DNA from 4 places in the Rhodococcus wratislaviensis genome. Region 1 is predicted to be linked to each of the others. Evidence: riboswitches for the same ligand, from Rfam matches in the RefSeq annotation. Region 1 holds a riboswitch; each other region holds the start of a gene.
The links. A riboswitch is a leader RNA that binds a small molecule or an ion and turns the genes downstream of it on or off. The one in region 1 is predicted to bind S-adenosylmethionine.
Positions count from the first base shown of each region.

Region 1 (7,588 bases):
CTCGCCGCGGAGGTCCGCCGCGCCGACATCGTCATCGCGGCGGCGGGTGTTCCCGGTCTGGTGACGGCCGACATGGTCAAGCCCGGCGCTGCGGTGCTCGACGTGGGTGTGAGCCGCACCGAGGACGGACTGCGCGGCGACGTGGCGGCGGACGTCGCCGAGGTCGCCGGTTTCCTGTCCCCGAACCCCGGTGGTGTCGGACCGCTCACCCGCGCCTTCCTGCTGACCAACGTCGTGGAGCGGGCCGAGCGTGTCGCAGCGTCTCTCGGCTGAGATGGCCGACTGGGGGCAATTCGCGAAGAAGAACCTGCCGATGCTCGCAGTCCTCGTCGTCATCGTCGTGGCCGTGGTGTTCGTGCTCGCGGATCGGTGGCGGCGAGGGGCGTTCGTGTTCGGTGTCGCCACGCTGCTCGCGGCGGTCTTCCGGTTGATGATGCCGTCGGAGCGCGTGGGGCTGCTCGCGGTGCGCAGCAAGCCCTTCGACGTGGGCGCGCTCGTCGCCGTCGGGGGCGCGATCGTGTGGCTGGCCGTGTCGATCGACCCGCTCGGAACCGACTAGCGGTCCGAGCGGGCGTCGCCCGCGCCGGTGTCAGCGCCCGGTGCGTGCCAGCTGCATCGTCTCGGAGAGCAGCTTCGCCACTGCGGCGGCCTCGGTGAGGAACCCGTCGTGGCCGTCCCGCGAGTTGAGCACGCGCAGTCCGTCGCAGGTGGGGATGTCGTTGGCCAGATCCTCCTGCAGGCGGATCGGGTAGAGGCGGTCGGAGTCGACGCCGCCCACGATGACGGGTGCGGTGATCTTCCCCAGCGCCGCGGCGATGCCACCGCGACCGCGGCCCACGTCGTGCCGGTTCATGGCCTCGGACAGCAGCACGTACGTGCTCGGGTCGAATCTGCCGACCAGCTTGTCGGCCTGGTGCTGGAGGTAGCTCTCGACGGAGTACCGTCCGCCGCGCCACGGGTCCTCGCCGTCCTGCGGCGAGTTCGCGAACCGGGAGTCGAGTTCGCTCTCGCTGCGGTATGTCAGGTGCGCGATCCGGCGGGCGATGCGCAGTCCGGCCCGGGGGATACGGCCGGTGCCGTGATAGTCGCCGCCCTGCCAGTCGGGGTCGCTGGTGATGGCCGCGATCTGGGTGGTCTGCGTGCCGATCTGGTCGGCGGTCGCGCGGGCTCCGACGGCGAGAACGAGCGCTGACGCCACCTGGTCCGGGTAGGTGACGGCCCACTCGAGCGCGCGCATTCCGCCCATCGAACCACCGACGACGGACGCCAGCTTGTCGATGCCCAGCAGGTCGGTGAACTTCTTCTCGGCCGCGACCTGGTCGCGGATGGAGATCTCCGGGAAGCGGCTGCCCCACGGGCGCCCGTCCTCGGCGATCGAACCGGGACCGGTGGTGCCGCGGCAGCCACCGAGGACGTTGGTCGCGATGACGCACCACTCGTCGGTGTCGATCGGCGCACCCGGACCGACCATTCCGGTCCACCAGCCGGGGGAGGGGTGTTCGTCGGTGACGGGTCCGGTGACGTGGGAGTCGCCGGTGAGGGCGTGCTCGACGAGCACCACGTTGTCGCGGTTCGGGGACAACTCACCCCATCGTTGCACGGCGAGGGACACCGACGGGATCACCGTCCCGCTCTCGAGCTCGAGCGATCCGATGTCGATGGTGCCGAGACGTCCGTCCGCCACGGGCAGGTTCTGTACAGCGCTCACGGTCAAGATGCCGCCGCCGTAAGTCCGGTCTCGATATCGGCGATGATGTCGTCGATCCCTTCGATGCCGACAGCCAGGCGGACCAGTCCGGGGGTGACGCCGCTGGCGGCCTGCTCCTCGGGGGTCAGCTGGGAGTGTGTGGTGGACGCGGGGTGGATCACCAGCGAGCGGACGTCGCCGATGTTCGCGACGTGGCTGTGCAGGGTGAGCGCGTTGACGAACTTCTTGCCCGCGTCGATGCCGCCTGCGAGTTCGAACGTCACGATGGCGCCCGCACCCCTCGGCGCGATCTGCTTCGCCCGGTCGTGCCAGGGCGACGACGGGAGCCCGGCGTATCCGACGGATACGACCTCCGGTCGCGCCTCCAGGTACTGGGCGACGGCGGTCGCGTTGGACACATGTCGCTCCATCCGAAGGCTCAGCGTCTCGAGGCCCTGCGCGATGAGGAACGCGTTGAACGGGGAGATCGCCGAACCGAGGTCGCGGAGCAGCTGCACGCGCGCCTTGAGGGCGAACGCGGGCGGTCCGAGTTCGGAGTAGACGACGCCGTGGTAGCTCGGGTCCGGGGTGGTGAAGTTGCCGTGGCGCCCCTGGGTCCAGTCGAACGTGCCGCCGTCGACGATGACACCGGCGATCGCGGTGCCGTGGCCGCCGAGGTACTTGGTGGCCGAGTGCACCACGATGTCCGCGCCGTGCTCGAGGGGGCGGATCAGGTAGGGGGTGGCCACCGTGTTGTCGACGATCAGCGGGAGTCCGTGCTGATGCGCGATCCCGGAGATGCCGGGCAGGTCGAGGACGTCGTTGCGGGGATTGGAGATGGTCTCGCCGTAGAACGCCTTCGTGTTGTCCCGGACCGCGTCCTTCCACTGCTCGAGGTCGTCGGGGTCTTCGACGAACGAGACCTCGATGCCGAGCTTGGGCAGCGTGTAGTGGAAGAGGTTGTAGGTGCCGCCGTACAGCCGCGGGCTGGAGACGATGTGGTCGCCCGCCTCCGCGAGGTTCAGGATCGCGATCGTCTCGGCTGCCTGTCCGGAGGACAGCAACAGTGCGGCGACGCCGCCTTCGAGTGCGGCAATGCGCTGCTCGACCGCGTCCTGCGTGGGGTTCATGATGCGGGTGTAGATGTTGCCCGGCTCGGCCAGACCGAACAGCGCGGCAGCGTGATCGGTGCTGTCGAACGTGTACGAGGTGGTCTGGTAGATCGGCAGCGCCCGCGCCTTGGTGGTCGCGTCGGACGTCTGCCCGGCGTGGATCTGCTTGGTCTCGAACGACCAGTTCTCGGTCATGTGCTGTCTACTCCAGTGGTCTGACGAGGCGCGGACGGAGTGCTGGGTCGTTCGCGCGCAGGGCTTGTCTGGGGTCTATCTACGACAACAACAACACATCATGAACCTCCGATGTCGGACCCGCGCTTGTCACCCGACTGTTGTATGAATCAGGGAACCAGGTCATCACCCGGGGCACCCCACCGCGGTGGAGGGTTGCCGGCCAGCTAGCCGGGGCTCGTTGCTGGCACTCATGACCTGGAGTGAATCTTAGCGGCTGAGGCGGAACGACCGGAAACGGCACCGATCAGGGCCGCTAGCAGGGAAAAGTTACCCGCGAGTAGGGGTGGGTCGTGCGCCCCACATGTTGCGAGCCGCTCGCATAGCAGTACGCTTGTCTTGTTTAGGTGCGGTCTCCCCAGGGGCCGCCTTGACCGTCTACGTTTGATAAGCGAACCGTTCGCGGACCCACTCACAAAGTGCGCCCGCAACCGTGTAACCAGGGAAACTTCCTAGGAGGACGCGAAGCACCCATGTCCAAAATCAAGGTTGAGGGCACCGTCGTCGAACTCGACGGCGATGAGATGACGCGCATTATCTGGCAGTTCATCAAAGACAAACTGATCCATCCTTACCTGGATGTGAACCTCGAGTACTACGACCTCGGCATCGAGTACCGGGACGAGACCGACGACCAGGTGACCGTCGACGCGGCCAACGCCATCAAGAAGCACGGCGTCGGCGTCAAGTGCGCGACCATCACCCCGGACGAGGCACGCGTCGAGGAATTCGGTCTCAAGAAGATGTGGCGGTCGCCCAACGGCACCATCCGCAACATCCTCGGTGGGACGATCTTCCGCGCGCCGATCATCATCTCCAACGTTCCGCGACTGGTTCCGGGCTGGACCAAGCCGATCATCATCGGCCGTCACGCCTTCGGTGACCAGTACCGCGCCACCGACTTCAAGGTCCCCGGCCCCGGCAAGGTGATGATCACCTACACGCCCGAGGACGGCAGCGAGCCGATCGAGCACGAACTGGTGAACTTCCCCGAGGGCGGCGGCGTCGTCCAGGGACAGTACAACTTCACCAAGTCCATCGAGGACTTCGCGCGCGCCTCGCTCAACTACGGCCTGCAGCAGAACTACCCGGTGTACCTGTCGACCAAGAACACCATTCTCAAGGCGTACGACGGCGCGTTCAAGGACATCTTCCAGCATGTCTACGAGACCGAGTTCAAGCCGGAGTTCGACGCGGCAGGCCTCACCTACGAGCACCGCCTCATCGACGACATGGTCGCGTCGGCGCTCAAGTGGGAGGGCGGCTACGTCTGGGCCTGCAAGAACTACGACGGCGACGTCCAGTCCGACACCGTCGCGCAGGGCTTCGGATCGCTCGGCCTCATGACCTCCGTGCTGCTGACCCCGGACGGAAAGACGTGTGAGGCCGAGGCCGCACACGGCACCGTGACGCGTCACTTCCGTCAGCACCAGCAGGGCAAGCCGACGTCCACCAACCCCATCGCGTCGATCTTCGCGTGGACCCGTGGACTCGAGCACCGCGGCAAGCTGGACAACACCCCCGACGTCATCGGCTTCGCCCAGAAGCTCGAAGACGTGGTCATCAAGACCGTCGAGGGTGGCCAGATGACCAAGGACCTCGCGATGCTGGTCGGCGGCGACCAGGGCTACCTGACCACCGAGGAGTTCCTCGGTGCGCTGGACATCAACCTCCAGAAGGCCATCGCCGAGCAGTAGGCACCGAGCCACAGCGTTACGAACGGGACGTCCCTCACGGGGCGTCCCGTTCGGCGTCTCCGGGCCCCGGGTGAGTCATCTCACGGTCGCTCGATGCGCGAAAAGCGGAATCCGGGGAAGAGAATTTCGACGTGGGTCGTTGCGCAACGAGGCGCCGTGCGCCGCGTAGCCGTATCTCTGCCTAGTCGAAAGTTCTTCTGTGAGCACTTCCACCCCCGTCCGCCCCGAGCACCTCGGTGTCATCGCGCAACATCCCTCCGTCCGCAAGCTCGCCATGATTGCGCTCGCGCTCGGTGGCTTCGGGATCGGGACCACCGAGTTCGTGGCGATGGGGCTGCTGCCCGAGATGGCGTCGAGTCTCGGGATCACCGAGCCGACGGCCGGGCACGTCATCTCGGCGTATGCGCTGGGTGTGGTCGTGGGCGCGCCACTCATCGCGGCGCTCACCGCGCGGGTGCCCCGCAAGACGCTGCTGATCGCGTTGATGGCGGCGTTCACGATCGGCAACGCCGCCACCGTGTTCGCGCCGAACTACGCCGTGCTGATGGCCGCGCGGTTCGTGGCAGGCCTCCCGCACGGCGCCTACTTCGGTGTCGCGGCCCTCGTGGCGGCGCACCTCGCGGACCGCGGTCAGCGGGCCAGGGCGGTCGCTCTCGTCATGATGGGACTGTCGGTGGCCAACGTCGTCGGCGTTCCCGTCGCCTCGTGGCTGGGCCAGACGCTCGGCTGGCGCAGCGCCTTCGCGCTCGTGGCCGTGATCGGTGTGGTGACACTGGGCGCGATCTGGTCGTGGGTGCCCGCGCTCGCCGCCATGCGGATGTCGAATCCCCTCACCGAACTCGGTGCCCTGCGCCGCGCGCAGGTGTGGATGACGCTCATCATCGGCATGGTCGGGTTCGGTGGCATGTTCGCCGTGTACACGTACATCAGCACGACGCTCACCGACGTCGCCGGGCTGTCGCGGTCGCTTGTGCCGCTCGCCCTGATGATCTACGGGCTGGGCATGGTCGCGGGCAACCTGATCGGCGGCCGGCTCGCCGACCGGGCGCTGATTCCCGGTCTGTTCGTATCGATGACGGCGCTCGGGGTATTGCTCGGCATCTTCGTGATCGCCTCGCACAACCCGTACACGGCGCTGCTGCTGGTGTTCTTCGTCGGTGCGGCGGGTGCGTCGATGGTTCCCGGACTGCAGACCCGGCTGATGGACGTCGCCGCCGATGCCCAGACCCTCGCCGCCTCCCTCAACCACGCGGCCCTCAACATCGCGAACGCGTTCGGGGCGTGGATCGGTGGCGTCGTGATCGCGGCCGGCTACGGCTACACGGCGCCCGCCGCGGTCGGTGCTCTGCTCGCCGTGGCGGGACTCGTGGTTCTCACCGTGGCGGTCGCGATGGAACGCCGCAGCGCCCGTTCGTCTCGGTAGTCGCGCTGTCGTACGCGTCCGCTACGGTGCTTGCCGTGCCACACATCATCACCACCGTCAATGTCAACGGCGTCCGCGCGGCCGCCCGCAAGGGACTCACCGAGTGGATCGAGCGCACGGAGGCCGACGTCGTCTGCCTGCAGGAGACGCGGGCGTCCGACGAGCAACTCGCCGAGACGCTCGCGCCCGCCCTGGAGGGCGGATGGAATCTGGTGTCGGCGGAACCGTCGTCGAAGGGGCGCAACGGCGTCGCGATCCTGTCCCGGAAACCTGCCGACGCCTTCCGTGTCGGCCACGGTGACGACGAGTTCGCGACCGCGGGCCGCTACCTCGAGGCCGACTTCGACGACCTGACCGTGGCGAGCCTGTACCTGCCCTCCGGGGAGGCCCAGACGCCCCGGCAGGAAGAGAAGGAGCGGTTCATGGACTCCTTCGCCCGGTACCTCACCGATACCGCAGCGGCCGCCGCCACGGCGGGCAGGCACGTCGTGGTCTGCGGCGACTGGAACATCGCCCACACCGAACTCGACCTGAAGAACTGGAAGACCAACAAGAAGAACTCCGGGTTCCTGCCTCACGAGCGGGAGTGGTTCGGGGCCCTGTTCGCCGAGGACGCGCACTGGACCGACGTGGTCCGGCAGCTGAATCCCGACATCGCCGGGCCGTACTCGTGGTGGTCGTATCGCGGGAAGGCGTTCGACAACGACTCCGGCTGGCGGATCGACTACCAGATCGCCACCCGGGAACTGGCGGAGCGGGCCAAGCAGGCCGTCGTCGAGCGCGCCGAAACCTACGACCAGCGGTGGTCCGATCACGCGCCGGTCACCGTCCAGTACCGCTGACGACCGGTATCTGATTCGTGTCGTCACGGCGCACGTGAAAAGATCAGTACTCATGTCGACCCCTGCAGCTCAGAAACCCACCGCGAAACCGCGGGTGCTCTCCGGCATCCAGCCCACCGCCGACTCGTTCCATCTCGGCAACTTCCTGGGTGCTCTGCAGCAGTGGGTGCCTCTGCAGGACGACTTCGACGCGTTCTACTTCATCCCCGACCTCCACGCGATCACGGTGGCGCAGGACCCGAAGGAGCTGCGCCGTCGCACGAAGATCGCGGCGGCGCAGCTGCTGGCCCTCGGAATCGACCCCGACCGCGCCACGCTGTTCGTGCAGAGCCAGGTGCCCGAGCACGCGCAGCTGGCGTGGGTCCTCAACTGCATCACCGGTTTCGGTGAAGCGAGCCGGATGACGCAGTTCAAGGACAAGTCGGCCAAGCAGGGCAGCGAGAACGCGAGCGTCGGCCTGTTCACGTATCCGGTGCTGATGGCTGCCGACATCCTGCTCTACCGTCCGCAGCGGGTCCCCGTCGGCGAGGACCAGCGTCAGCATCTCGAACTGGCCCGCGATCTCGCCCAGCGGTTCAACACACGGTTCGGGA
Region 1 is NZ_CP150488.1:6,285,305-6,292,892, reverse strand. Features, by position in the region: gene WKC72_RS29230 (bifunctional methylenetetrahydrofolate dehydrogenase/methenyltetrahydrofolate cyclohydrolase) at 1-273, shown strand, start outside; gene WKC72_RS29225 (DUF3017 domain-containing protein) at 275-559, shown strand; gene WKC72_RS29220 (homoserine O-acetyltransferase) at 590-1,714, opposite strand; gene WKC72_RS29215 (bifunctional o-acetylhomoserine/o-acetylserine sulfhydrylase) at 1,711-2,994, opposite strand; SAM riboswitch class IV at 3,112-3,232, opposite strand; gene WKC72_RS29210 (NADP-dependent isocitrate dehydrogenase) at 3,507-4,730, shown strand; gene WKC72_RS29205 (MFS transporter) at 4,930-6,153, shown strand; gene WKC72_RS29200 (exodeoxyribonuclease III) at 6,189-6,995, shown strand; gene trpS (tryptophan--tRNA ligase) at 7,048-7,588, shown strand, end outside.

Region 2 (7,588 bases), 3.7 Mb from region 1:
AGCGCCATCGCGGCGCGCACCGGCACGCTGCAGTTGTGGACCGCGGTGACCACGCTGAGCCTGCTCGACCCGGTCCGCGCGTTCGAGGACTACTCGACGCTGGACAACCTGTCGGGCGGCCGGCTGCAGCTCATCATCGGGAAGGGCAACGGCACCGCGCAAGCGGAGCTGTTCCACGTCACCCCGGACGACCAGTGGGACCGCAACCGCGAAGGCTACGAACTGTTCCGGCAGTTGTGGGAAAGTGAGGACGTCACCTGGGAGGGCGCGTTCCGGCCGTCGCTCGCGCACGCTGTCGCACTGCCGCGCCCGCTGCAGCGACGGATCCGGATCTGGCACGGCAGCGCGACGAGCAAGGAATCGGTGGATCTCGCGGCCCGCTACGGTGATCCGATCTTCTCGGCGAACGTCACGTATCCCATCGACTCGTACGCCGAACTCGTCCGGCACTACCGCGAACGGTGGACGCACTACGGTCACGATCCCGCCGACGCCCTCGTCGGCGCCGGAACCGCCGGGTTCTACGTGACTCCGAACTCGCAGGACGCGCTCGACGTGTGGCGTCCCATTCACGCCGCTCGCCTCGACTTCGCCCGCAGGGCAGGACTTCCGGTCGTGTTCGAGACCGTCGAGGACTTCGTCGAACGCAGTTCCGCACTGATCGGCAGCCCGCAGCAGGTGATCGACAAGGTGCAGCGCTACCACGAGCAGTTCGGCCACGAGGTGATCCACCTGAGCGCCGACCGCGTCGGCACCGACAAGCAGCACCGCGAGAGCCTGGAGCTGTTCCAGGCCGAGGTGGCACCCGCGCTGCGCGAGACCATTCCGAGCCGCCCCCTCGCGGCCCGCACCGAGGAGGAAGACGCATGAGCCTGGTTCTGGGCATCGAACTCGACGGCGAGGGTGCGCATCCCGAAGCCTGGCGCCGAGCCGCGCACACACCCGACCGGTTGCTGACCGGGCGAACGGTGGCGGACCGGGTCGCGGCGGCCGAGAACGCGGGTTTCACGTTCGCCTCCTTCGATGATTCGCTCCTGCCTCCCGGCGCCGGCGGGGGACCCGTCGGCCGGATCGACGCGGTGAACCGCGCGGCGTTCGTCGCCGCGACCACCAGCACGATCGGACTCGTACCGGTCGTCGGCACCACGTATGCCGAGCCGTTTCACACGTCCTCCCAGCTCTCGACGCTCGACTACGCGTCGCGCGGTCGCGGTGGCTGGATCGCAGCACGCGACACCGACCCGCGGGTCGCGAGCGCACTGGGCCGGGCCGAGGTCACCGCACCCGCCGATCTCGTTCAGGAGGAACGGGACGCGATCACCGTGGTCCGGGACCTGTGGGATTCGTGGGAGGACGACGCGGTGATCCGCGACTACGCGACCGGACGTTTCCTCGACCGCGACCGAGTGCACTACCTCGACTTCCAGGGCGAGACGTACTCGGTGAAGGGTCCGGCCATCGTGCCGCGACCACCGCAGGGGCAACTGGTGGTGTTCGGCCGTGCGGGGGACACCGATCCGTCGCTGGTCGACGTGGTGCTGGTGTCCGGACCGACAGTCGAGGACACCGTCGAGGCGGCCGTGCGCGCAAAGGCAGGCGGGGCGGTACTGGTGTTCGCGGAACTGGACGTCGCGCTGGGCGCGTCGCCGCCTGCCCCGCCGAGCGGACGGGTGTCGTTCGCCGGCGATGCCACCGGGCTGGTGGACCTGTTGCGGACCCTGGATGCGCACGTCGACGGCGTGCGCCTGCATCCCGCCGTCGTCGACGAGGACCTTCCGGTGCTGGCCCGGTTCGTGGTTCCGGCGCTTCTCCGTGCCGGCATCGCCCACCGTCCAGTTCCCGGTTCGACCCTGCGCGGCACGCTGGGCCTCGACCGTCCCGTCACCCGATTCCAGGCCGAGCGCCTCGAACACTCCTCTCGCTGAAAGGTTGTGGAGAACATGACCGACAACTCGTACGCCCGACCCGGCGCCCAGGTGCACTTCGGTGTCTTCTTCCAGGGCGTCAACCACACGACGATCTGGTCGGATCCGTCGAGCGGATCGCAGATCGACTTCGAGACGTTCCGGCGGGTGGCACTGACCGCCGAGCGCGGCCTGTTCGACGCCTTCTTCCTCGGTGAGGGCCTGCGCCTGCGGGAACAGGAGGGCAAGATTCTCGATCTCGACATCGTGGGCCGCCCGGACGCGATCACCCAGCTCGCGGCGCTCGCCGGCATCACCCGGCACATCGGGTTGGTGGCCACCCAGAACACCACCTACAACGAGCCCGCCGACCTCGCCAGGCGGCTGTCCGGGCTGGACCTGCTGTCCGGTGGCCGTGCCGGCTGGAACGCGGTCACCACGGACAATGCCTGGACCGGTGAGAACTTCCGGCGCGGCGGCTTCCTCGATCACGCGGACAGGTACGAGCGGGCCGGGCAGTTCCTCGACACCGCCCGGGCGATCTGGGATGCGTGGGCCGACGGCGCGGTCGCGACGAGGACCGACGCGCCGTCGTGGGCAACCCCGGACGGGGTGCGGGAGGTGTCCCGGCGCACGTCGCAGTTCGACGTCACGATCACCCCCACGCTGCCGCGCAGCGCCCAGGGACACCCCGTCATCTTCCAGGCCGGTGACTCACCGGCGGGCCGGGACTTCGCGGCCGCGCACACCGACGTGATCTTCTCCCGGCACGGAACGCATTTCGACGCGGCGCTCGCCTTCGCCGAGGACATCAGGGCGAGAGTGCGTCGTGCGGGGCGCCCCGAGGACGACGTCAAGATTCTGCCGGGCACGCAGATCGTGCTCGCGGAGAACGCGTCCGAGGTGGAGGAGAAGGTGCGCTGGGTTCTCGAGGGCCAGTACACCGGGCAGACGGCGTTGTCTCTGGTCGGTCAGGTGTGGGGCCGCGATCTGTCCGATCGCGACCCGGACGGTCCACTGCCCGAATTCGATCCGGTGCCCGCGCCGATCTCCGTCACCCGCGGGGCGGCGCGTGACGGAAAGGATCCGCTCGCCATCGCCAGGGAATGGCGGGCACTGGCGGAGGCGCAGAACCTGTCGCTGCGTCAGGTGGCGATCGCGACCACCCAGCGCTCCGGTTTCGCGGGCACCCCCGGGCAGGTCGCCGACGAACTCACCCGGTGGGTTCGCAGTGGGGCGACGGACGGATTTAACATCTCGCCGTATCTGGTGCCCACCGGACTCGACGAGATCGTCGACCTGCTGGTGCCCGAATTGCAGGAGCGAGGTTCGTACCGAACGGAATACGAAGGCTCCACCCTGCGTGAGCACCTCGGGCTCCGGCCCGCCCTGTCGCGCCGGGAGGTCGAGTCCCGGCAGGCGGTCGGGTAGCGGGGTCCGTGTGGCGCCGCGACCGGCGATCTCTTACACTCGGTAACGACCATCCAGAGCGACCGAGAGACCTGGCTCGTTGACGTCGCAGCAACCCCCCGCCCTGCGGGTGCGGGTGCTACCGCCGGGATCGATGGAGGAACGATGTTGACCGAAGGTTTCGTGAGCGCCTGGGGGCGCCTGCACGTCGATCTCTGTCGGCTGTCCACCTCGATCTGTCACAGCTGACCTGATACCCCGATCCCTCGGGGTTCCGGCTCTTCACACCGCATCCGCGTCGGATCCGGTGTCCCTCACCTTCCTGTGCGCGTGAGCGCTGCCGATACGACGGGCAGCGCGCACGGCACTTCTTCGAGATCACGGAGTTCTCGGTGCCATCAGTGCTTTTGTCCTCGCCCCACCGCGGTGCCCGCATCGCAGCAGGTATCGGCGCCGCCGCCGTGCTGGCCACGGCGCTCACCGCCTGCGGTGGCGGTTCCAGCAGTTCCTCCGCGGATGCGGGCCCCGCACAGCCGGGCGGCACACTCCGCTACGGCCTCTCCCAGGCACCCACGTGCGCCGACCCCGCGCAGTCGGGCACGAATCAGACGATCTACGTGGCTCGTCAGGTGGTGGACTCGCTCACCGACCAGGACCCGGAGACGGGCGAACTGAAGCCGTGGCTCGCCGAGAGCTGGGAAACCGACGCCGACGCATCCTCCTTCACGTTCCACCTGAAGGAGGGGGTGACGTTCAGTGACGGAACGCCTTTCACCGCGGAGTCGGTGAAGAAGAATCTCGACGCCATCGTGAACACCCTCTCCGGCGCCAAGGCCCCGCTCGGTGCCAGCTACCTCGCCGGGTACACCGGAACCACCGTGATCGACCCGCTGACCGCGCAGGTCGACTTCGCCGCACCCAACGCGCAGTTCCTGCAGGCGTCGTCCACCCCGCAGCTGGGCATCCTGTCCGATGCGTCCGTCGCGAAGTCCGCCGAAGAGCGGTGCACCGGCAACATCTCGGGCACCGGACCGTTCACGTACGCCGACTACCAGCAGGACAAGTCGGTGACCCTCGCCAAGCGCGCCGGATACAACTGGGGTTCGGACGTGTTCGGCCACGACGGCGAGGCCTACCTCGACACCATCGAGTTCAGTGTCGTGCCCGAATCCGGTGTCCGCACGGGCAGCCTGTCCTCGGGACAGCTGGATGCGATCAGTGACGCGTTGCCGCAGGATGCCCCGCAGATCGAAGGCGCAGGCGGGCAGGTGCTCACCACGTCGAACCCCGGGACGCCGTTCGGTTTCCAGCCCAACGTGACTCGCGGACCGCTCGTCGATCCGGTCGTGCGCAGTGCGCTGGTCCCGGCGATCAACCGGCAGGAACTGGTCGACACCGTGCTCGGGCCCAACTTCAAGCCCGCCACCAGCACGCTGGCCAGCCGCACCCCCGGCTACGTGGCGCTGCCGGACGTGACATTCGACCCGGAGAAGGCGAAGTCGATCCTCGACCAGGCGGGCTGGGTTCCCGGTGCCGACGGCATCCGGGAGAAGGGCGGTCAGAAGCTGAGCTTCCCCGTTCTGTTCAGCTCCGTGTTCGCCGGCAACCAGGCCATCCTCGAACTGGTGCAGCAGCAGCTCAAAGAGGTGGGAGTGGATCTGCAGCTGAATCTCGTGTCCACCCCGGAGGCCACCGCTCGCCAGAATGCCAAGGACTTCGACGCCACCTATTACAACAGCACCCGCGCCGACGGTGACATCCTCCGCACCCAGTTCGGACTCGAGGGCCGCAACCTGAACAACCGCGGACCGATTCCCGCGCTCGACGCCGTGCTCGCGAAGCAGCTCGCCACCACCGACACCACCGAGCGGAGCGCGCTCGTCGCCGACGCCCAGCAGCAGGTGCTCGACAACGGCCTGTGGATCCCCACGGTGGAGTTGTCGCAGGCGATCGGCGCCGGCCCGAACGTGCAGGACCTGAAGTTCGAGGCCTCGGCCCGGCTCCAGTTCTTCGACACCTGGATCAGCGGACGCTGAGCCATGATTCGCTACCTCGGACTACGCGTGCTGCAGGCGATCGCCGTCCTGTGGGCGACGTTCACCGTGTCGTTCGCCGTGCTGTTCCTGTTGCCGTCCGACCCGGTGAGCATCGCCGTCGACTCGGCGACCGCCGGAACGACGGTCGACGCGGCCGCCGTCGCGGAGCTGCAGGCGCGGTACGGCCTCGACCAGCCGGTGTGGGTGCAGTACTGGAATTCGCTGAGCCACGCCGTCCGCGGTGACTTCGGGTACTCGATCGCCACCGGGCAATCGGTGACCGAGGCGATCGGGAACGCGGTCCCCAGCACGCTCGCGCTGGCGTCCGCGGCGCTGCTCCTCGCGGTCGTGTTCGGGGCAGCGGTCGCGTTCCTCGCCACCTACACCAGGGTCCACTGGGTGCGGAATCTGCTGTTCTCGCTGCCTCCGCTCGGTGTCGCGGTGCCGACGTTCTGGGTGGGACTGATTCTGCTGCAGCTGTTCTCGTTCCGGCTGAAGGCCTTTCCGGCGTTCGGCGACCAGGGGATCGCGACGCTGGTGCTCCCCGCGGTGACGCTCGCGCTGCCGACCGGCGCGGTGATCGCCCAGGTGCTGGCGGCGAGTCTGCAGACCACGTGGCGGCAGCCGTTCATCGAAGCCGCGCGGGCGAAGGGCGCGTCCCGCTGGCAGATCCAGACCCGGCACGCGCTGCGCCTGTCGAGCATTCCCGCGTTCACCATCGCCGGTGTGCTCGTGGGGAATCTGCTGGCCGGATCGGTCGTCGTCGAGACGGTGTTCTCGCGCTCCGGAGTCGGGCGGCTCACCCAGACGTCCGTGATGGCGCAGGACATTCCGGTGGTCCAGGGAATCGTGGTGCTGAGCTCCGTCGTCTACGTACTCGTCAATCTCGCCGTCGATCTGCTCTACCCGCTGATCGATCCCCGGATCGTCGAGGGCAGGCGCAGTTCGGACCGCAGCGGCGGCGCGGATGTGGAGGAGAAGGTTCATGTCTGACATCCTCAGCAGGGAACTGATCGACGAGGCCGAGGGTTTCGGCACTCCGCCGGTCGAACCGCCGCCCGTGATCGCGTCCGAGTCGGACAGCCGCGGACGCCGCGTGGTGACGTGGTTGCGTCGCAATCTCGTGCTCGTGGCCTCGGCCGCGGTGCTCCTCGTCGCGGTCGGATTCGCGGTGGCGCCGTCGGTGTTCGCGAGCGGCGACCCGCTGGTCGGGGTGCCCGCCGAGAAACTGCAGGCGCCGAGCGCCGCGCACTGGTTCGGCACCGACAACATCGGCCGCGACGTGTATACCCGCGTGGTCCACGGCGCCGGATTGTCGCTGACCGCAACGTTGTTGGCCGTGGGCATCGCACTGGTCGTCGGTTCGCTGATCGGCCTGCTGTCCGGTGCCGTCGGAGGTGCGCTGGACGCCTTCCTGATGCGCGTCGTCGACGTCCTCCTGTCGATCCCCGCCCTGCTGCTCTCGCTCGCTCTGGTGACCGCGCTGGGATTCGGCACGGTCAACGTGGCCATCGCGGTGGGCGTGTCGCTGATCGCGAACTTCGCCCGCGTGATGCGTTCGGAGGTGCTGCGCGTGCGCCGGTCGCTGTACGTCGAGGCGGCGTTCGCGTCGGGTGTCCGCTGGCACACGGTGCTGCGCCGCCACGTTCTGCGGAACTCGTACGCGCCCGTCGTGGCACTCGCCGCCGTCGAGTTCGGGATGGCGGTCCTCGCGGTGTCGTCGCTGAGCTTCCTCGGGTTCGGCGCGGTGCCGCCCACCCCGGAATGGGGCTCGCTGATCTCCGAGGGCCGGAACTACCTCGCCACCGCGTGGTGGATGACCACCCTGCCCGGACTGGTGATCGTGGCCGTCGTGCTGTCGGCGCACCGACTCGGACATGCGCTCGAACAGAGGGAAGTGCGATGAGTTCGACCACTACTGCTGCGGCAGGCACCACGGCGCCGCTCCTCCAGGTCTCCGGACTGCGGGTGGCGTACGGGAGCGTGAGCGATCCCGTCGTGGCCGTGAAGGGCGTCGACCTCACGGTCTCGCGCGGCGAAGTGGTGGCCGTGGTCGGCGAGTCCGGCTCCGGAAAATCCACCACCGCGCACGCCATCCTCGGGCTGCTCAGCGGATCCGGGCGGGCCGTCGCCGGCACCGTCACATTCGACGGTGAGCGTCTCGACACCAAGTCGGAGCGCGCACTCGGACGGGTCCGCGGCGCCCGGATCGGCCTGGTTCCCCAGGACCCGACGACG
Region 2 is NZ_CP150488.1:2,608,137-2,615,724, forward strand. Features, by position in the region: gene WKC72_RS11810 (LLM class flavin-dependent oxidoreductase) at 1-870, shown strand, start outside; gene WKC72_RS11815 (LLM class flavin-dependent oxidoreductase) at 867-1,925, shown strand; gene WKC72_RS11820 (NtaA/DmoA family FMN-dependent monooxygenase) at 1,941-3,335, shown strand; SAM riboswitch class I at 3,382-3,475, shown strand; gene WKC72_RS11825 (putative leader peptide) at 3,480-3,563, shown strand; gene WKC72_RS11830 (ABC transporter substrate-binding protein) at 3,716-5,350, shown strand; gene WKC72_RS11835 (ABC transporter permease) at 5,354-6,343, shown strand; gene WKC72_RS11840 (ABC transporter permease) at 6,336-7,256, shown strand; gene WKC72_RS11845 (dipeptide ABC transporter ATP-binding protein) at 7,253-7,588, shown strand, end outside.
Region 2: another riboswitch for S-adenosylmethionine. It lies ahead of WKC72_RS11825 (putative leader peptide); the one in region 1 lies ahead of WKC72_RS29215 (bifunctional o-acetylhomoserine/o-acetylserine sulfhydrylase).

Region 3 (7,588 bases), 2.2 Mb from region 1:
AGGGGAGCCTCGACCACATCGACGTCCGGGGACAGGTACTGCCGGGCGACGTCCCGGTCCGCCGGATCGACGACCATGGTGACCGGTTCGAATTCGGTGATCGCGTGGGCGACGGCCGTCCACGCGGTCCGCGCCTCGTGCGCGTCGTCCGCTGTCGCGGTCATCGAGGCCCCGAGGGGCGGGAACGCCATCCACACCCGTTCCTGAGGTTCGGTCTCGCTGGGCATACGCCAGGTCATGACCGGGTCTCCGCGGCCGATACGGTCGTCGGGAGCCCGTAGGGGTGCTCGTGGTCCACGGGATCCGTCAGCCGGGTGTACGTGTCCGGCCTGCGGGTGGTCAGGAACGGGAAGAGATCGAGCCAGTCCTTCCGCTGATCGAGGTCGAGATCGGCCACCAGGACCGCCTCCTCGTCGCGGGGCGCCGACACGAGCACCCGGCCGTACGGGTCGGAGATGAACGAGGAACCGTAGAAGTCGATGCCGCCCTCGTTGCCGCAGCGGTTCGGGACCACCATGAATGTGCCACTGGTGATGCCGTTTCCGACGATCACGTGCTGCCAGATCGGCTGGGTGTCGAAAGACGGGGCGCTCGGCTCCGACCCGATCGCGGTGGGGTAGACGAGGATCTCGGCGCCGCCGAGTGAATACATCCGCGCGACTTCGGGGAACCACTCGTCCCAGCACGTCGGCAAACCGAGTGCGGCACCGTTCAGTTCGGCGGGGCGGTAGACGGGATAGGCGTCGTCGGCGGGACCGCCGCGGAAGTAGGTGTCCTCGTAGTAGCCGGCGCTGACGGGGATGTGCAGCTTGCGGGTCCGGGAGAGCAGTTCACCGGACGGGGACACGAGGATGGCGGTGTTGAAGCCGAGACCGTCCGGGCCGTCGGCTCGTTCGTAGAGGGAGGCGTGGACGCAGACCCCGTGCCGGGCAGCGGCGGCGGCCGCGAAAGTGTAGGTGGGCCCGGTCGTGAGGTTCTCGGCGTCGCGGCCGGGGGTCCCGGTCGCGCGGGTGTCGGCGGGGTACTTCGACAACGTGAGTTCCGGCAGGAACACCACGGCAGCGCCGAGGGCGGCGGCCTCGCCGATCGCGTCGGTCAGCTCGGTGCGGAGTGCGTCGGCATCGGGACGCCAGCGGTGCTGCACCAGCCCGACCCGCAGCGGCGTGCGGGCGGATTCGGTGAAGCGCGCCGGTGAGGACGGAGCGGGCAGTGCGGTGATCGTGCGAATGGTCATCGTTATTCCTTCGGTCTGGATGTGATGGGGGTGTCGGAAATGTGGTGGGTCGGATCGGAGTGGTGGGTGGGCTCGGACATCACGACGTCGATCGCGCCGAGCAGATGGGAGCGGGCGTCCTCGGTGGAGATCTCCTTGCAGAGCCACCGCCCGGACAGGCCCTCCACGAGGGCGGTCATGGTGACCGCGGTGCGCCGGGGGTCGAGGGAGGGGGCGATCTCACCGGTGCCCTGCGCCTGCGCGATCGCGTCGGCGATTTCCGACACCCACGCGGCGGTGGTCCGTGCGAGGGGCTCCCGTAACGCCTCCTCGTACACGGCGGATGCGCGTAACTCGTTCCAGGCCAGCGAGTTCTCCACGACCTCGGGACGGTCCTGGATCTCGCCGAGGAGGGAGCGGGTGAGGCGGTCGCGGGCGGAGTCGCCGGATCCCTCGCCCTCGCCGCGGTAGGCGCGGGCACGGTCGTTGATGTAGTTCAGGGCGGCCTCGAGGAGGCCGATGCGATCCTTGAAGTGGTAGTACAGCAGGCCCGGCGACACGCCCGCGACCTCCGCGACATCGTTGACGCGAAGCCCGCGGATGCCTCGTTGGGCAATGGCCGTCGCGCTGGCCTTCAGAATCGCATCGCGTCGCTCGCTCATCGGTGAATCTCCTTCGGTCGTGTCGTCCTAGGACGTCGGCGCCTCGACCGGGGCCACGTGTTCGGGCCACAGTCGCAGCGCGACGAGGTAGCCGGCCACGGCGATGGCCGACGATCCGACAAGACTGACATCGACACCGTGCGCGATGTCGGCAAGGGGCCCGGAGTACAGCGAGGTGTCCACGGCGAGGACGCCGAAGACCGATCCGGCCGCCCAGGGGATGACGGCGCGCAGATTCCAGCCGCCGGTGAACCAGTACCGCCCACCCTTGCGGCCCAGGTTGAAGACCTGGAGGTCGACCGCGTCGTACTGCCCTCGCCTCGCAACCAGGAAACCAGCGACGTTGATCGCCACCCACGGCGCGGCGAAACCGTTGAGCACCAGGGTCATCGCGGTGATCGAATCGACGGCGTCGACGACGAAGACACCGATGTAGAGCAGGGCCACCGCGAGCGCCGACGTGATCAACGTGGTGTGGACGCGGCGCAACCGGGGGATCAGAGCCTCCAGGTCGAGGCCGCTGGCGTAGACGTTGAGGACGCCCTGGCCCAGTCCTCCCGCGAGTGCGACGAGGACGATCGGCAGCACGTACCAACCGGGCGCCTCCGCCACCAGGTCGGCAACGTAGGAGTCGCTCAGCGTGGTGAACGTCGACGCGGTGAACGATCCGAAAGCTGCCGTCAGGAACAGCCCGAAGAAGATACCTGCCATGGTGGCCGCGACGATCGAACGGTCGCTGAACCGCACTCGGGAGATCCGCCTGCTGTAGTCGCCGAGCGTCGGGGCATACGACAGCGGACCGCCGACGGCGAGCACCACGGCCAGAATCCAGGTGGGCCAGAATCCGCCGAGGAGATAGTCGCCGCTGCCCGCTCCGCCGTCGAAGCGACCCGCGAATGCGAAGACACCGAGCAGGAGCAGCGCGGCGACGACGGGCAGCACGAACTTCTGGAGCGCGACCACCGTGCCGTGGCCGAACAGCGCGACGGCCACGATCTCGGCGGCGATGATGCCGTAACCCAGGGCGAGCATGCCGTTGTCGACCGGCGTGCCGAGCAGGCGGTGGGCGGCCGCGATCAGCGCGTCACCCGACGTCCAGACCGCGATCGCGGCGTATGCGAGGGCGAAGAGCAGGGTGAGCCCCGAGCCGATCATCCGTCCGCTCACTCCGAAGTGCGCACCACTCGACACGGTGTTGTTCGTGCCGGTGCGCGGGCCCAGAAGTGACAGAGGGGCGATGAGGAGCGTGCCGAGTCCGATGCCGACCGCGCTGGCCGCGATCGCACTGCCGAACCCGAGTCCGAACGTGATCGGGAGCCAGCCGAACACGATCACCGAGAACGCCAGGTTGCCGCCGAAGAACACGGCGAGCATGTTGAGCGGTCGCGAATCGCGTTCCGCTTCGGGGATGTACTCCACGCCGATCGTCTCGACGTGTCCGAAACGGTCCTCCGGCGGGGAGGGGGCGGTGTCGTCGAGGGGCGTCGTCGGGTCGAGATTCGTGGACACTGCGGACCTCACATTCTCGGCGGAGGTGACCGTCATCACGTCCTGTTGAGTACCGAAGATATTCCAAACTGAAAATTCAGTCAAGACCTGCGCGTGACGTGCACCACCGCGGGTGGTGCGGAGTTTGCGCTGCTACGGCTACCGGACTAGATATATGTGTAACTGTTCGTCTCATGTATCCCTCTGCCATCGGAGTACCTGTGCCTGTCGCTGCCATCAACAGTCGTTTCGCGAATCGGTGCCGGCTCGCCGCAGCGGGGACGGCGTTCGCTCGACGCGGGATCGAGGGTGGACGGTGAGGTCGCCGCTCGTCCGGTGGCAGCTGATCGGATTCGTTCTCGTGGCCCTCATGGGCCTCGTCTACGTGGGTGCGACCCGGCATTCCCGCGTCCGCGAAAGCCCTCGTGGCGAACAGGTCGGCGATCGGCGAGCAGTACGTCGACCTTCAGCCCGCCACCGATCGCGGGCCGTTCCTGGCGAACGGGTCCCGTATCGCCGCCGAGGATGCGTCGACGCCGGTGCCCGTCGAAGAGTTGCTTGCCGGCACGCAGGGGTTGACGGAATCCGTGCCGATCGACGCGCTCCACACGGTCGTGACGGAACTCGGCGCGGCGTTCGACGGCAAGGGTGAAGACCTGCAATCGCTCGCGGATTCGTTCTCCGGGCTGTCGGCATCGGGCGCCGAATCGCTCGATCGGACAATGGCTTTGGTGCGCGACAGTCGCGCAGTGCTGGACACGCAGTCCGAACAGTCCTCTGCAATCAGGGATTTCAGTGCCGACCTGGACTCGCTTGCGGATCGGCTGCGCAGCAGCGACCCCGACGTCCGGCGGCTGATCGACAACGGAAACTCGGCGAGTGATCAACTGGGGCAACTTGTCTCGGCGGTCGCACCGAGTGTCACGACGAACCTTGCCAACCTGTCCGCCACGACGAAGGCGATCGCGGTGCAGGCCACGGCCCTGCAGACCCTGTTCGTGTACCTGCCGGGGGTGGCGGCGGCGTCGTCGACCATTGCGCCCGGCGACGGAACCGTTCACCTGGGCCTGGTGGCCGAGACCAACAATCCGCCGTCGTGCACCGTCGGCTACGAGGGCACCCAGGCGATCCTCGAGGAGATGAAGCGGAAGGACCCGAACTTCGACGACACGCAGCAGGACTTCCCGCAGAACACCGCGGCGTCCTGTGCGGCTCCGCAGGGCAGTCTCACCGGCGTCCGCAGTGCGAACCGGATCGTGTTCGGCGACCCCGCCACCGTGCAGCCGTGGGACTCGAAGCCGAAGAAGGACCCGAACAGGCTGGACCTCAACCCGATTGCGAACCAGCTCGCCCCGCTCCTCGGGGTGACCCCGAACTGACGCGGGTTCTTGCGCCCGGATGCCGGATCCTCCCGGGTTCGGGTTGACAACCGCGCGTCGATCCTGCAATCTTCGAAACAGGTCACGAGTACCAGCGTCAAGCCCCGGCTAGCTGGTCGGCAACCCTCCACCGCGGCGGGGTGCTCCGGGTGACGACCAGGCTGAGGTTCATACCGAACCCGGCAAGCGCGGACTCCGAGAGGGCACCGACCCTGCGACGAGTCCCTGACTACGAGGGATGTCGTGATGACTGCTGTATTGACCGCTGACGTGTGTGTTGCCCCCCTGGCCCAGGTTTCGGGCTCCGACCTGCGGGTTCCGCTCGTTCAGGGCGGCGACTGCGCCTACGTCAACTTCGACTACGCCGCCAGTGCCCCGGCGTTGGCGCAGGTGACCGACCGAATTGCGGCACTGCTTCCGACGTACTCCAGCGTGCACCGCGGCGCCGGCTACGCGTCGCGAGTGTCGACCGAGTGCTACGAGAAGGCCCGCGACTCGGTCGCCCGGTTCGTCGGAGCGGGCGAGGACCAGGTGGTGGTCTTCACCCGGAACACGACCGACTCGCTGAATCTGCTCGCCGGCTGCGTCCCCGGCAGCACCGTGGTCCTCGACATCGAGCATCACGCGAACCTGCTGCCGTGGAAGAACTCTCGCGTCGTGAGGGCGGCGGACACGCTGGACGAGACGGTCCGCCTGCTCGTCGCCGAACTGTGCTCCAAGCCCACCGCCCTACTCGCGGTGACGGGTGCGTCCAACGTGACCGGCGAGGTGCTGCCCATCGCCACCCTCGCCGAGGTGGCGCATCGTTGCGGCGCACGGATTCTCGTCGACGCCGCTCAGCTTGCACCGCACCGCCGCATCGATGTCGAAAAGTGGGGCGTCGACTACCTCGCATTCTCCGGACACAAGTTGTATGCCCCCTTCGGCTCGGGCGTGCTGGTCGGCCGCCGGGACTGGCTCGACGCCGCCGAGCCCTACCTCGCGGGCGGCGGAGCAGTCCGGAACGTGACCGTCGAATCCACCCAGTGGGCGCCCGCCCCTGCCCGGCACGAGGCGGGAACCCCCAACGTGCTCGGCGCGGCGGCGCTCGCCGCCGCGTGCGATGCGCTGTCCGAGCTGGACTTCGGCACGGTGGCCGAACACGAGGCGGCGCTCACCGGCCGGCTCCTCGACGGCCTCGGCTCCGTCGACGGCCTGGAGTTCCTGCGGCTGTGGTCGGACGCCCCCGACACCGTGGGGATCGTGACGTTCACGATCGACGGGTTCGAGCCGGGAGAGATCGCCGCCTACCTGTCCGCCGAACACGGAATCGGAGTTCGCGACGGGCGTTTCTGCGCCCATCCGCTGCTGGGACGCCTCGGCAGGCCCGACGGCGCCGTGCGGGTGAGTGTGGGTCTCGGAAGCTGCTCCGAGGACGTGGATCGGCTGGTCGACGCGGTGCGCACTCTGGTGGCGGGGCGTCGGAGCTGGACCTACGCCAACGAGAGCGGCCAGTGGAATCCGGTGCCGGAGACACGTTTTTCGCAGGACGCGCTAGTATGACCGCATGGCATCGCAGGCTGGGAGCGCAATGATTGCTCACTGGTGCCGTCGGCATGTCGATCTGTGCCGAACCGCCTCGGGTATGTGTTCGAGCTGACCGTTCTTCCAGCTCCGTTTCATTCACACGTCATTCCCGAGGAACCCCTATGTCTCGAGACAATGCCTTCGTTTCCCGTCCCCTCCGCGTCGCCGTCGAACTGACCGGATCGGGCCACCACCCGGCGGCCGAGGGCGCCGCAGGCACGCGGCCGATCAACGGTGCGGACTACTGGGTGGACCTGACCGCCGACTCGACGGATCAGCTCGACCTCACATCGTTCCCGCCGAACGTCGTTCGGATCCGGGCATCCGATCTGCGTGAGGCGCAGCAGGAACGCGCGCGGATCCGCGCCGAACTCGTCGCCGACGGTCGCGACCCCGACGGCGTCACCGTCCTGGTGGACCTCGAGGTGCTCATCGCCGGAGAGGCCCGCGCCGCACGCAAGGAGCTGGCCCTCCTCGACAGCGCCCTGGAGACACCGCGTGCTCCGGTGTCGTTGCAGTACATCGGAACTCCGGTCGGCCTCGCCGGACTCATCGCCGACATCCAGGCGGCAGGCGTCGCCGACGGTGTGACCCTGCTGCCGCTGTCGCTGCCCAGGGTTCTGGAGCAGCTCGTCGACGGCACCCTCCCGTGGCTGGAGGAGCGCGGTCTCGTCACCTCCGCCGACGCCGTCGACGAAGCGCTGCGTCGCTTCGAGCTCCCCCTCCGCGAGCGGGTGCTGGCGTCCTGACCAGGTCAGCTGCCGTTGTTCGCTGAGCCGAGCGGAGTGGGCCGGTAGTACCGGCCTTCGTGATACAGCAGGGGAGCCGAAGCGGAATCGTCGTCTGCCTCGGCATGGACGCGGGTGACGAGGCCGATGACGAGCGTGTGATCGCCGACGGGAATCAACTGGTCCACGATGACCCGCAACCAGCTGGGAGTTCCGTGGAGGACCGGTTCGCCGGTGTCGAGTCGCGCCCAGAGGGACACGTCGGCGAACCGCTGGTCGGCGCTCCGGGAGAATCGCTGAGCCAGGTGCTGCTGGTGCTCTCCGAGAAGGTGGATCACCAGCGAATCCGCGGAATGAAGTGCATCGATGCTGGACGAGGTGTTCGCGATGTTGAACGACACCAACGGCGGGTCCAGTGAGACGGAGGAGAACGAGGACGCGGTGAAGCCGACCGGGCCGGACCCCGAGTCGAGGGTCACGATGGTGACCCCGGCCGGGTGACGGCGGAGGGCTGCGCGGTAGTCGTCCGCGCAGATTCCGGGGGCGAGTTGA
Region 3 is NZ_CP150488.1:8,478,998-8,486,585, reverse strand. Features, by position in the region: gene WKC72_RS38810 (agmatine/peptidylarginine deiminase) at 1-239, opposite strand, end outside; gene WKC72_RS38805 (nitrilase-related carbon-nitrogen hydrolase) at 236-1,234, opposite strand; gene WKC72_RS38800 (TetR/AcrR family transcriptional regulator) at 1,237-1,875, opposite strand; gene WKC72_RS38795 (cytosine permease) at 1,903-3,384, opposite strand; gene WKC72_RS38790 (mammalian cell entry protein) at 3,753-4,742, shown strand; SAM riboswitch class IV at 4,823-4,937, shown strand; gene WKC72_RS38785 (aminotransferase class V-fold PLP-dependent enzyme) at 4,989-6,284, shown strand; gene WKC72_RS38780 (putative leader peptide) at 6,289-6,381, shown strand; gene WKC72_RS38775 (hypothetical protein) at 6,431-7,057, shown strand; gene WKC72_RS38770 (flavin reductase family protein) at 7,063-7,572, opposite strand.
Region 3: another riboswitch for S-adenosylmethionine. It lies ahead of WKC72_RS38785 (aminotransferase class V-fold PLP-dependent enzyme); the one in region 1 lies ahead of WKC72_RS29215 (bifunctional o-acetylhomoserine/o-acetylserine sulfhydrylase).

Region 4 (6,865 bases), 3.7 Mb from region 1:
GTGGAACGACGACGACGGGTTGGGCCCGAAGTAGGCGTCGATCCGGCCCGACGCGAGTGGCAGGTAGTAGTCGGTGACGTTCTGGTAGTAGGTGATGTCGGTGGGTTCGAGCCCCGCCGCGACGTTCTGCTCACTCCACTTCACCAGCAGCGCTTCCTGATTGGTGCCGGAGGAGACCGCGATCTTCAGGCCCGCGACGTCCTTGGGCTCCTTGATCTGGATGCCGCTGTCCTTCTTCGTCTCGAACGCGACCGTGTCGAGGCGGTACGTCGAGAAGTCGTACTTCTCCTTCCGCTCCTCGGTGACGGTGACGTTGGAAATGAACGCGTCGGCCTCCCCCGAATCGATGCGGACGAAGTTCTGCGCCCAGTCCGCGGCCTGGAGATCGACCTTCAACCCGAGAACGTCGCCGATCAGGTACGCGAAGTCGGTCTCGGAGCCGATGAGCGTCTTGTCGTCGTCGGCGTAGAAGCGCAGGGGCGGGGCGGAACCGGCGCTGCCCGTCACGATGAGCGTGCCGCGGTCGCGGATCTGCTGGGGAACCTTCGCGGCGATCGACTCGACCTCGTCGGTGGTGATGCGGTTCTGGTCTGCGGTGAGGTTGTAACCGGCGGCCGAGGTCGGCCCCGATCCCTCGTCCTCGACGTCGCCGCCCCCGCACGCGGCGGCGAGCAGCGCGACGGTGGTGAGGGCCGAGGCCAGAATCTTCGTACGGAACCGTGCGGTGGACATGTGTGCCTTTCGGGGATCCACACCGAGGTGTGGGAAATCAGAGAACTCGGGAGAGGAATGCTGCGGTGCGGTCGTGCTGCGGGTTGTCGATGACCTGCGAGGGTGGGCCCTGTTCCACGACGACGCCGGCGTCCATGAAGACCGCCGTGTCGGCGACCTCCCGCGCGAAGCCCACCTCGTGGGTGACGATCACGAGGGTCGCGCCGTCTCGAGCCAGTTGCTTGATCACGGCGAGGACCTCGCCGACCAGTTCCGGGTCGAGGGCCGACGTGGGCTCGTCGAACAGGATCACCGCCGGGCGCAGTGCGAGGGCCCGGGCGATCGCGACCCGCTGCTGCTGGCCGCCGGACAGCTGCCGCGGGTACTCGTGGGCCTTCTCGCCCACGCCGACCCGTTCCAGCAGCGCAATCGCCTCGGCCTCGACCTCTGCCCGGTCGCGGCCCTGCGCGGACACCGGCGCCTCGATCACGTTCTCCAGCACCGTGAGGTGGGGGAACAGATTGAAATTCTGGAACACGAATCCGATCCGGGACCGCTGCTTCAGGATCTCGCGTTCACGCAGTTCGTGCAGTTTGTTGCCCTTGCGCCGGTAACCGATGAGGTCGCCGTCGATGCGAATGGTGCCGCGGTCGACCTTCTCCAGGTGGTTGAGCGTGCGCAGCAGCGTGGACTTGCCGGAACCCGACGGCCCCAGGATCACCGTCACCTCGCCCTTGCGGACCAGCAGGTCCACACCCTGGAGGACTTCGAGTGCGCCGAAGGACTTGTGGACTCCGCGAACTTCCACTGCGTACTCCGCCGGATGGGCTTCGGTTGTCATTTCGTGGCACCTCTCGGTACGGAGACACCGGCGTCACGGATCTCGGCGAACTTCCGGGTGAGCTTCTGCCACGGAGTCGGCGGCAGTGCCCGAGCCGATCCGCGCGCGTAGTGCCGCTCGACGTAGTACTGGCCGATCGACAACAGCGTGGTCAGGATGATGTACCAGATCGTCGCGACCATCAGCAGTGGCACGACGCGGCCGTTGCGGCCGAAGATCACCTGAACCTGATAGAACAGCTCGGCGATCGCCATCGTCGACACGATCGAGGTGCCCTTGAACAGGCTGATCACCTCGTTCGCGGCGTTCGGCAGGATGCCGCGCATCGCCTGGGGCAGAACGATCTTGAAGAACTGGCGACGGCGCGGGATGCCCAGCGACTGCGCCGCCTCGATCTGCCCGTGGTCCACCGAGATGATGCCGGACCGGATGATCTCGGCGGAGTACGCGGCCTGGTGCAGGGCCAGACCGATGACGGCGGCGGTGAAGCCGCTGATGACGCCGTTGACCTCGAACGTGAAGAAGCCCGGGCCGAACGGAATGCCCAGCGACAGAGTCTGATACAGGTACGTGATGTTGAACCAGAACAGGAGCTGCACGATCAGCGGAATCGATCGGAACGCCCAGATGTACACCCAGGCGATCACCTGCAGCACCGGGTTGTGCGACAAGCGGCTGACCGCCAGCACCACACCGAGTGCGAATCCGAGGATCGTCCCCCACAGCGTCAGCTTCACCGTCATCCACAGGGCCTGCAGCACGGAGCCGGCCGTGAAGTACTTGGCGAACGTGGCCCAGTCCCACCCCGGGTTGGTGGCGAGGCCGTGGACGAACTGGGCGAGTAGTACCAGCACGACGGCGCTGACGATCCACCGCCACGGATGCCACCTCCGCGCCACTTCCAGCGCGGCGTCCCCGTCGCCGGAGGGCACTGACTCGAGGGGCGCGGCCGAACGCGCCCGGACGGGGGCGCTCACGCTCCCTCACCACTTACGACAGACATCACTGAGGCGGCCTTTCACCTGGAACCGGGACGGGAGGAGGGCGCGTCTTCCGCGGGATGCGGGCGCGCGTCAGGCGCTCACCGGGCGAAATGCCCGGGGAGCGTGCTGTGAGACCCCGTCAACAGTGGCAGGAGGTGGTCCGGCACAGGTCGATGTGCCGTCTGCGCCACGCAGGACGCGCGAGGTAGTTCATGTGCTGCCTTCCATCGATCCCGGCGGTAGCACCCGCACCCGAAGAATTCGGAAGGGTTGCTGCGACGTCAACGAGCCAGGTCTCTCGGTCGCTCTGGATGGTTGAAGCGAACACTAGCCGCATTCCCGGGACCCGTCAACACGGGGTATTTCCCTGCGACACAGGGGAAATGGTGACGATCGCTCGCAAGAATCACCGTGCGCAGAAGTACTGACAGACGGAGATCCATGCGGTTGAATGGGGCTTGCAGCCCTGCATCTCCACGGTGGTGCGACCCGGCTGCCGGGCCTCCGGAGGCCCTTGTAACGTCGCCTCGGTGACACCACTCGAAGTCATCGCGATCCTGGTAGCCGGCGTAGGCGCGGGCGCGATCAACGCCATCGTCGGCAGCGGCACGCTCATCACCTTCCCCACCCTGGTGGCATTCGGGTTCCCTCCGGTGACCGCCACGATGTCGAATGCGATCGGCCTGGTCGCCGGTGGCGTGTCCGGGACGTGGGGGTACCGGCGGGAACTGGCCGGGCAGGGACCGCGGCTGCGGTGGCAGATCCCGGCGTCACTGTGCGGTGCGATTCTCGGCTCGTGGCTACTGCTGCACCTGCCCGAAACTGTGTTCGAACTCGTCGTCCCGGTGCTGCTGATCCTCGCCCTGATCCTGGTGGTGCTGCAGCCGAAGATCCAGGCCTGGGCGAAGCAGCGCGGCAGCCACGAGGCGGGCCTGAGCCCGGCGCGCCTCACCCTGCTGACCGTCGGCACGTTCGCGGTGGGCGTGTACGGCGGATACTTCACCGCTGCGCAAGGCATCCTGCTGATGGGCGTGATGGGCGCGATCCTGCCGGAGAGCCTGCAACGGATGAACGGCGCGAAGAACCTGCTCTCGCTCATCGTCAACGTCGTCGCCGCGACCGCGTACACGCTCGTGGCCTTCGACCGGATCAGCTGGGCGGCCGCCGGCCTCATCGCGGTGGGCTCGCTACTCGGAGGCGTCCTCGGCGCCCGCTACGGCCGCAGGCTGTCGCCCACCGCGTTGCGGGGAACCATCGTCGTCGTCGGCCTCATCGGTCTGTTCCGGCTGCTCGCATAGTCGCGCATGCACCCTGCCACTCCCTCATACTGAGTCGGTGAGCAACGACGTAGAGCACCCGGGCTGGACCTACCTCATGGACATGGACGGCGTTCTCGTCCACGAAGAGCACCTGGTCCCCGGGGCCGACCTGTTCCTGGCCGAACTCCGGGAGTCGGGTACCCCGTTCATCGTGCTAACCAACAATTCGATCAGGACTCCGCGCGACCTCCGCGCCCGTCTGCTCCGCACCGGCCTGGACATTCCCGAGGAATCGATCTGGACGTCCGCCCTGGCCACCGCGACGTTCCTGGCGAGCCAGCGTCCGGGCGGCAGCGCGTACGTCGTCGGCGAATCCGGGCTCACCACCGCGCTGCACGACATCGGGTACGTCCTCACCGAGAACGATCCCGACTACGTGGTCCTCGGCGAGACCCGCACCTACTCCTTCGAGGCCATCACCACCGCAATTCGTCTGGTGGAGAGGGGCGCTCGCTTCATCGCCACCAACCCCGACCCCACCGGGCCGTCCCGGGAGGGTTCCCTTCCGGCCACGGGATCCGTTGCGGCACTGATCAGCAGGGCCACCGGTCGCGACCCGTACTACGTGGGCAAGCCGAATGCGCTGATGATGCGCTCGGCGCTGCGGGCCATCGGCGCGCACTCCGCGAACACATTGATGATCGGCGACCGCATGGACACCGACATCGTCTGCGGGCTCGAGGCCGGGTTGCAGACCATCCTCGTCCTCACCGGAATTTCGACGCGGGATTCGGTGGAACTGTTCCCCTACCGCCCCACCGCGGTGCTCAAATCGGTCGCCGATCTGGTCGGCCGCACGTCGGATCCGTTCGGCGGCGATGCGGCTCCGCCGCCCGTGAGTACTTCTTAACCGCGGGACGTTAACAAGTACTCACGGGTGGCGGCAGCCGGTGATGCCCCTGATGGCCGCTGCCCGGTACGTCCCGAACGTGATCCGGTTCCCGTCCCCACCGGCGAACGTGACGTCGTGGCGTCCGGGTCGGTCGGTGTGCACGTCGAGCCGGTCCATTCCGGCGTCGGTGGCGATCGCACGGGCCGCGGTCAGCACGGCGGGCCAGTCGGCGTCGCCGATCGGGTTGTCGGACAGCAATACCTGCGTGGTGACGGAAAGCCCCTCCGTGTACGCATACGGTCCCGGGCACCCGCCGCCCTGGCTGCGTTCGCGATGCCACCGCCACCGGACGTCCGGTGCTATCGCAGCGACGGCCTCGCTGATCCGCACCAGCGCATCGGTGACCTGCCGCTCGGTGACCGCGAGTGTCGGCCGGCCGCTCAGGCTCGCTGCCGCCGCAGCGATCTCGTCGTCGCTGAAGTTGTACGGGTTGTCCGTCACGCCACCACATCCGCTCGTCAGGATCGCCGCGCCGATCACGGCGACCGCCGTCATTGCCCATTCGCCGCGGACCCTCACCGGATCGCCAGTTCCGGCATGCCCGCGATGATCACCGCCATGTTGTATCCGGACGTCCGTAACTCTCCGTTGCCGCTCGGCCGTGGATACTCGCTGTGCCCGTTGGCATCTTCCCGCTGCACGCCGTCGGGGGTCGACGCCTCGCGCACCGACAGTTGTTCGAGGTCCGTCTGCACCGGATCGGGGCCGAGCCTGCCGAACCCGTCTGCCACGGTGATGGGGTCGTCGTGTGCGCGCATCACGAACCCGTGCCGGGGTGTCAAACCGAGATCCGATTCGTCGTTCGCGTGGAACCCGGGCGACCCGTAGAACACGGCGTCGTCGACCGGTTGCCGCGGTCCCGCGTCCTGCAGGGCCAGGCCCTGGGTGTACGAACCATACGAATGGCCGAGCGCGGTGATGTGCGGATCGGGCGTCCGCGAGGCGACGTCGAGGCCCTCGTAGAACGCGGCGAGCTTCGGTGCACCCGCGGTCGCGCGGTCGGACTGCCAGGAATCGACGAGCCATCCACGCCCGAGATTCTGGTCGATGAACGGCACATCGAAATTGCCCGGACCGGTGGTCGTCGGCGGTTGATACCCCAGCCACGCGATCGTCGACACCGAATCGCTCGAGCGGCCGGCCAGGTCCAATTGCCGTTCGGTCTCGGCTTTCAGCGCCGCCGCCTCCTCGGTCATCCCGCGCAGCGAGGCGACGGTCGTGTCGATGCCCGGTGTGGTGACGGAGATGTGGTCGGCGGTGTCCGGGTCGCCGAGTGCGAATGCGGTCATCGTCCGTTCACCCGACTGCAGGTCGAGCAACATCAGCCTGCCGTCCGGGTGAGCGCGCACGAGTTCCTCGAGGTTGTCGAGGTCCCGCAACTTCTGCTCGGCGTACCACAGTTCGGCGTCGTCGTCGGTGAATGTTCCACCGAACATGGTGTGGTCCAGCCTGTCCCGGAGTCGGTCTCGTTCCGTCTCCCACCGCGACCGCTCGTCGTCGAACCGGGTCACGTTCGCCTCGTGCCGCACCGCGGACGGGATGCCGTCGCGATTTCCCACCCATTCGGGATGCTGCTCGATCACCTCGCGGCGCTGGGCTGCCGGCAGGGCGTCCCAGTACGCGCGGTTGTCGAGCGGGGAGCCGTCCGGCGGGGGCGCCGGGGCGGACAGTCCGGTGCCCGGGCGATCCGCCTCACCGGGTTCGGTCGCGCCGTCCGCGGCCCGCGTGAGGACGGCGGCCGCGTCGGCGACGAGGTCCTCCGCGTGCAGAATCAGCGCGCGGGCGGCGGCACGGAGTTCTTCACGACGCGCTGCCACCGAGGCGTCGACGGGCGATCCATCGGTGACATCCCCATTGTCGGACAGGGCCATACCGTGGGTGGCAGCCGCTTCCCGGACGCCCTCGAGCTCGGTCTTCAGGTGCGTGACCGCGTCGACCAGGTCGCGGGCCAATTTCTCGACGACGGCGATCGCCGCGGCCTCGCCGCTCAGATCATCCGCGGCGCTCCGGAACCGCCGACGTGCAGCGTCCGCGGCGTCGTCCTGCCACGCCGGCAACCGGCCGATGTCGGCGAGACGGTCCTGCACGAAACGGATCGTCGCCGCCCGCGCGGACAGCG
Region 4 is NZ_CP150488.1:2,600,290-2,607,154, reverse strand. Features, by position in the region: gene WKC72_RS11800 (ABC transporter substrate-binding protein) at 1-732, opposite strand, end outside; gene WKC72_RS11795 (amino acid ABC transporter ATP-binding protein) at 770-1,552, opposite strand; gene WKC72_RS11790 (amino acid ABC transporter permease) at 1,549-2,529, opposite strand; gene WKC72_RS11785 (putative leader peptide) at 2,675-2,749, opposite strand; SAM riboswitch class I at 2,757-2,853, opposite strand; gene WKC72_RS11780 (sulfite exporter TauE/SafE family protein) at 3,066-3,833, shown strand; gene WKC72_RS11775 (HAD-IIA family hydrolase) at 3,910-4,704, shown strand; gene WKC72_RS11770 (LppA family lipoprotein) at 4,726-5,265, opposite strand; gene WKC72_RS11765 (alpha/beta hydrolase) at 5,262-6,865, opposite strand, start outside.
Region 4: another riboswitch for S-adenosylmethionine. It lies ahead of WKC72_RS11785 (putative leader peptide); the one in region 1 lies ahead of WKC72_RS29215 (bifunctional o-acetylhomoserine/o-acetylserine sulfhydrylase).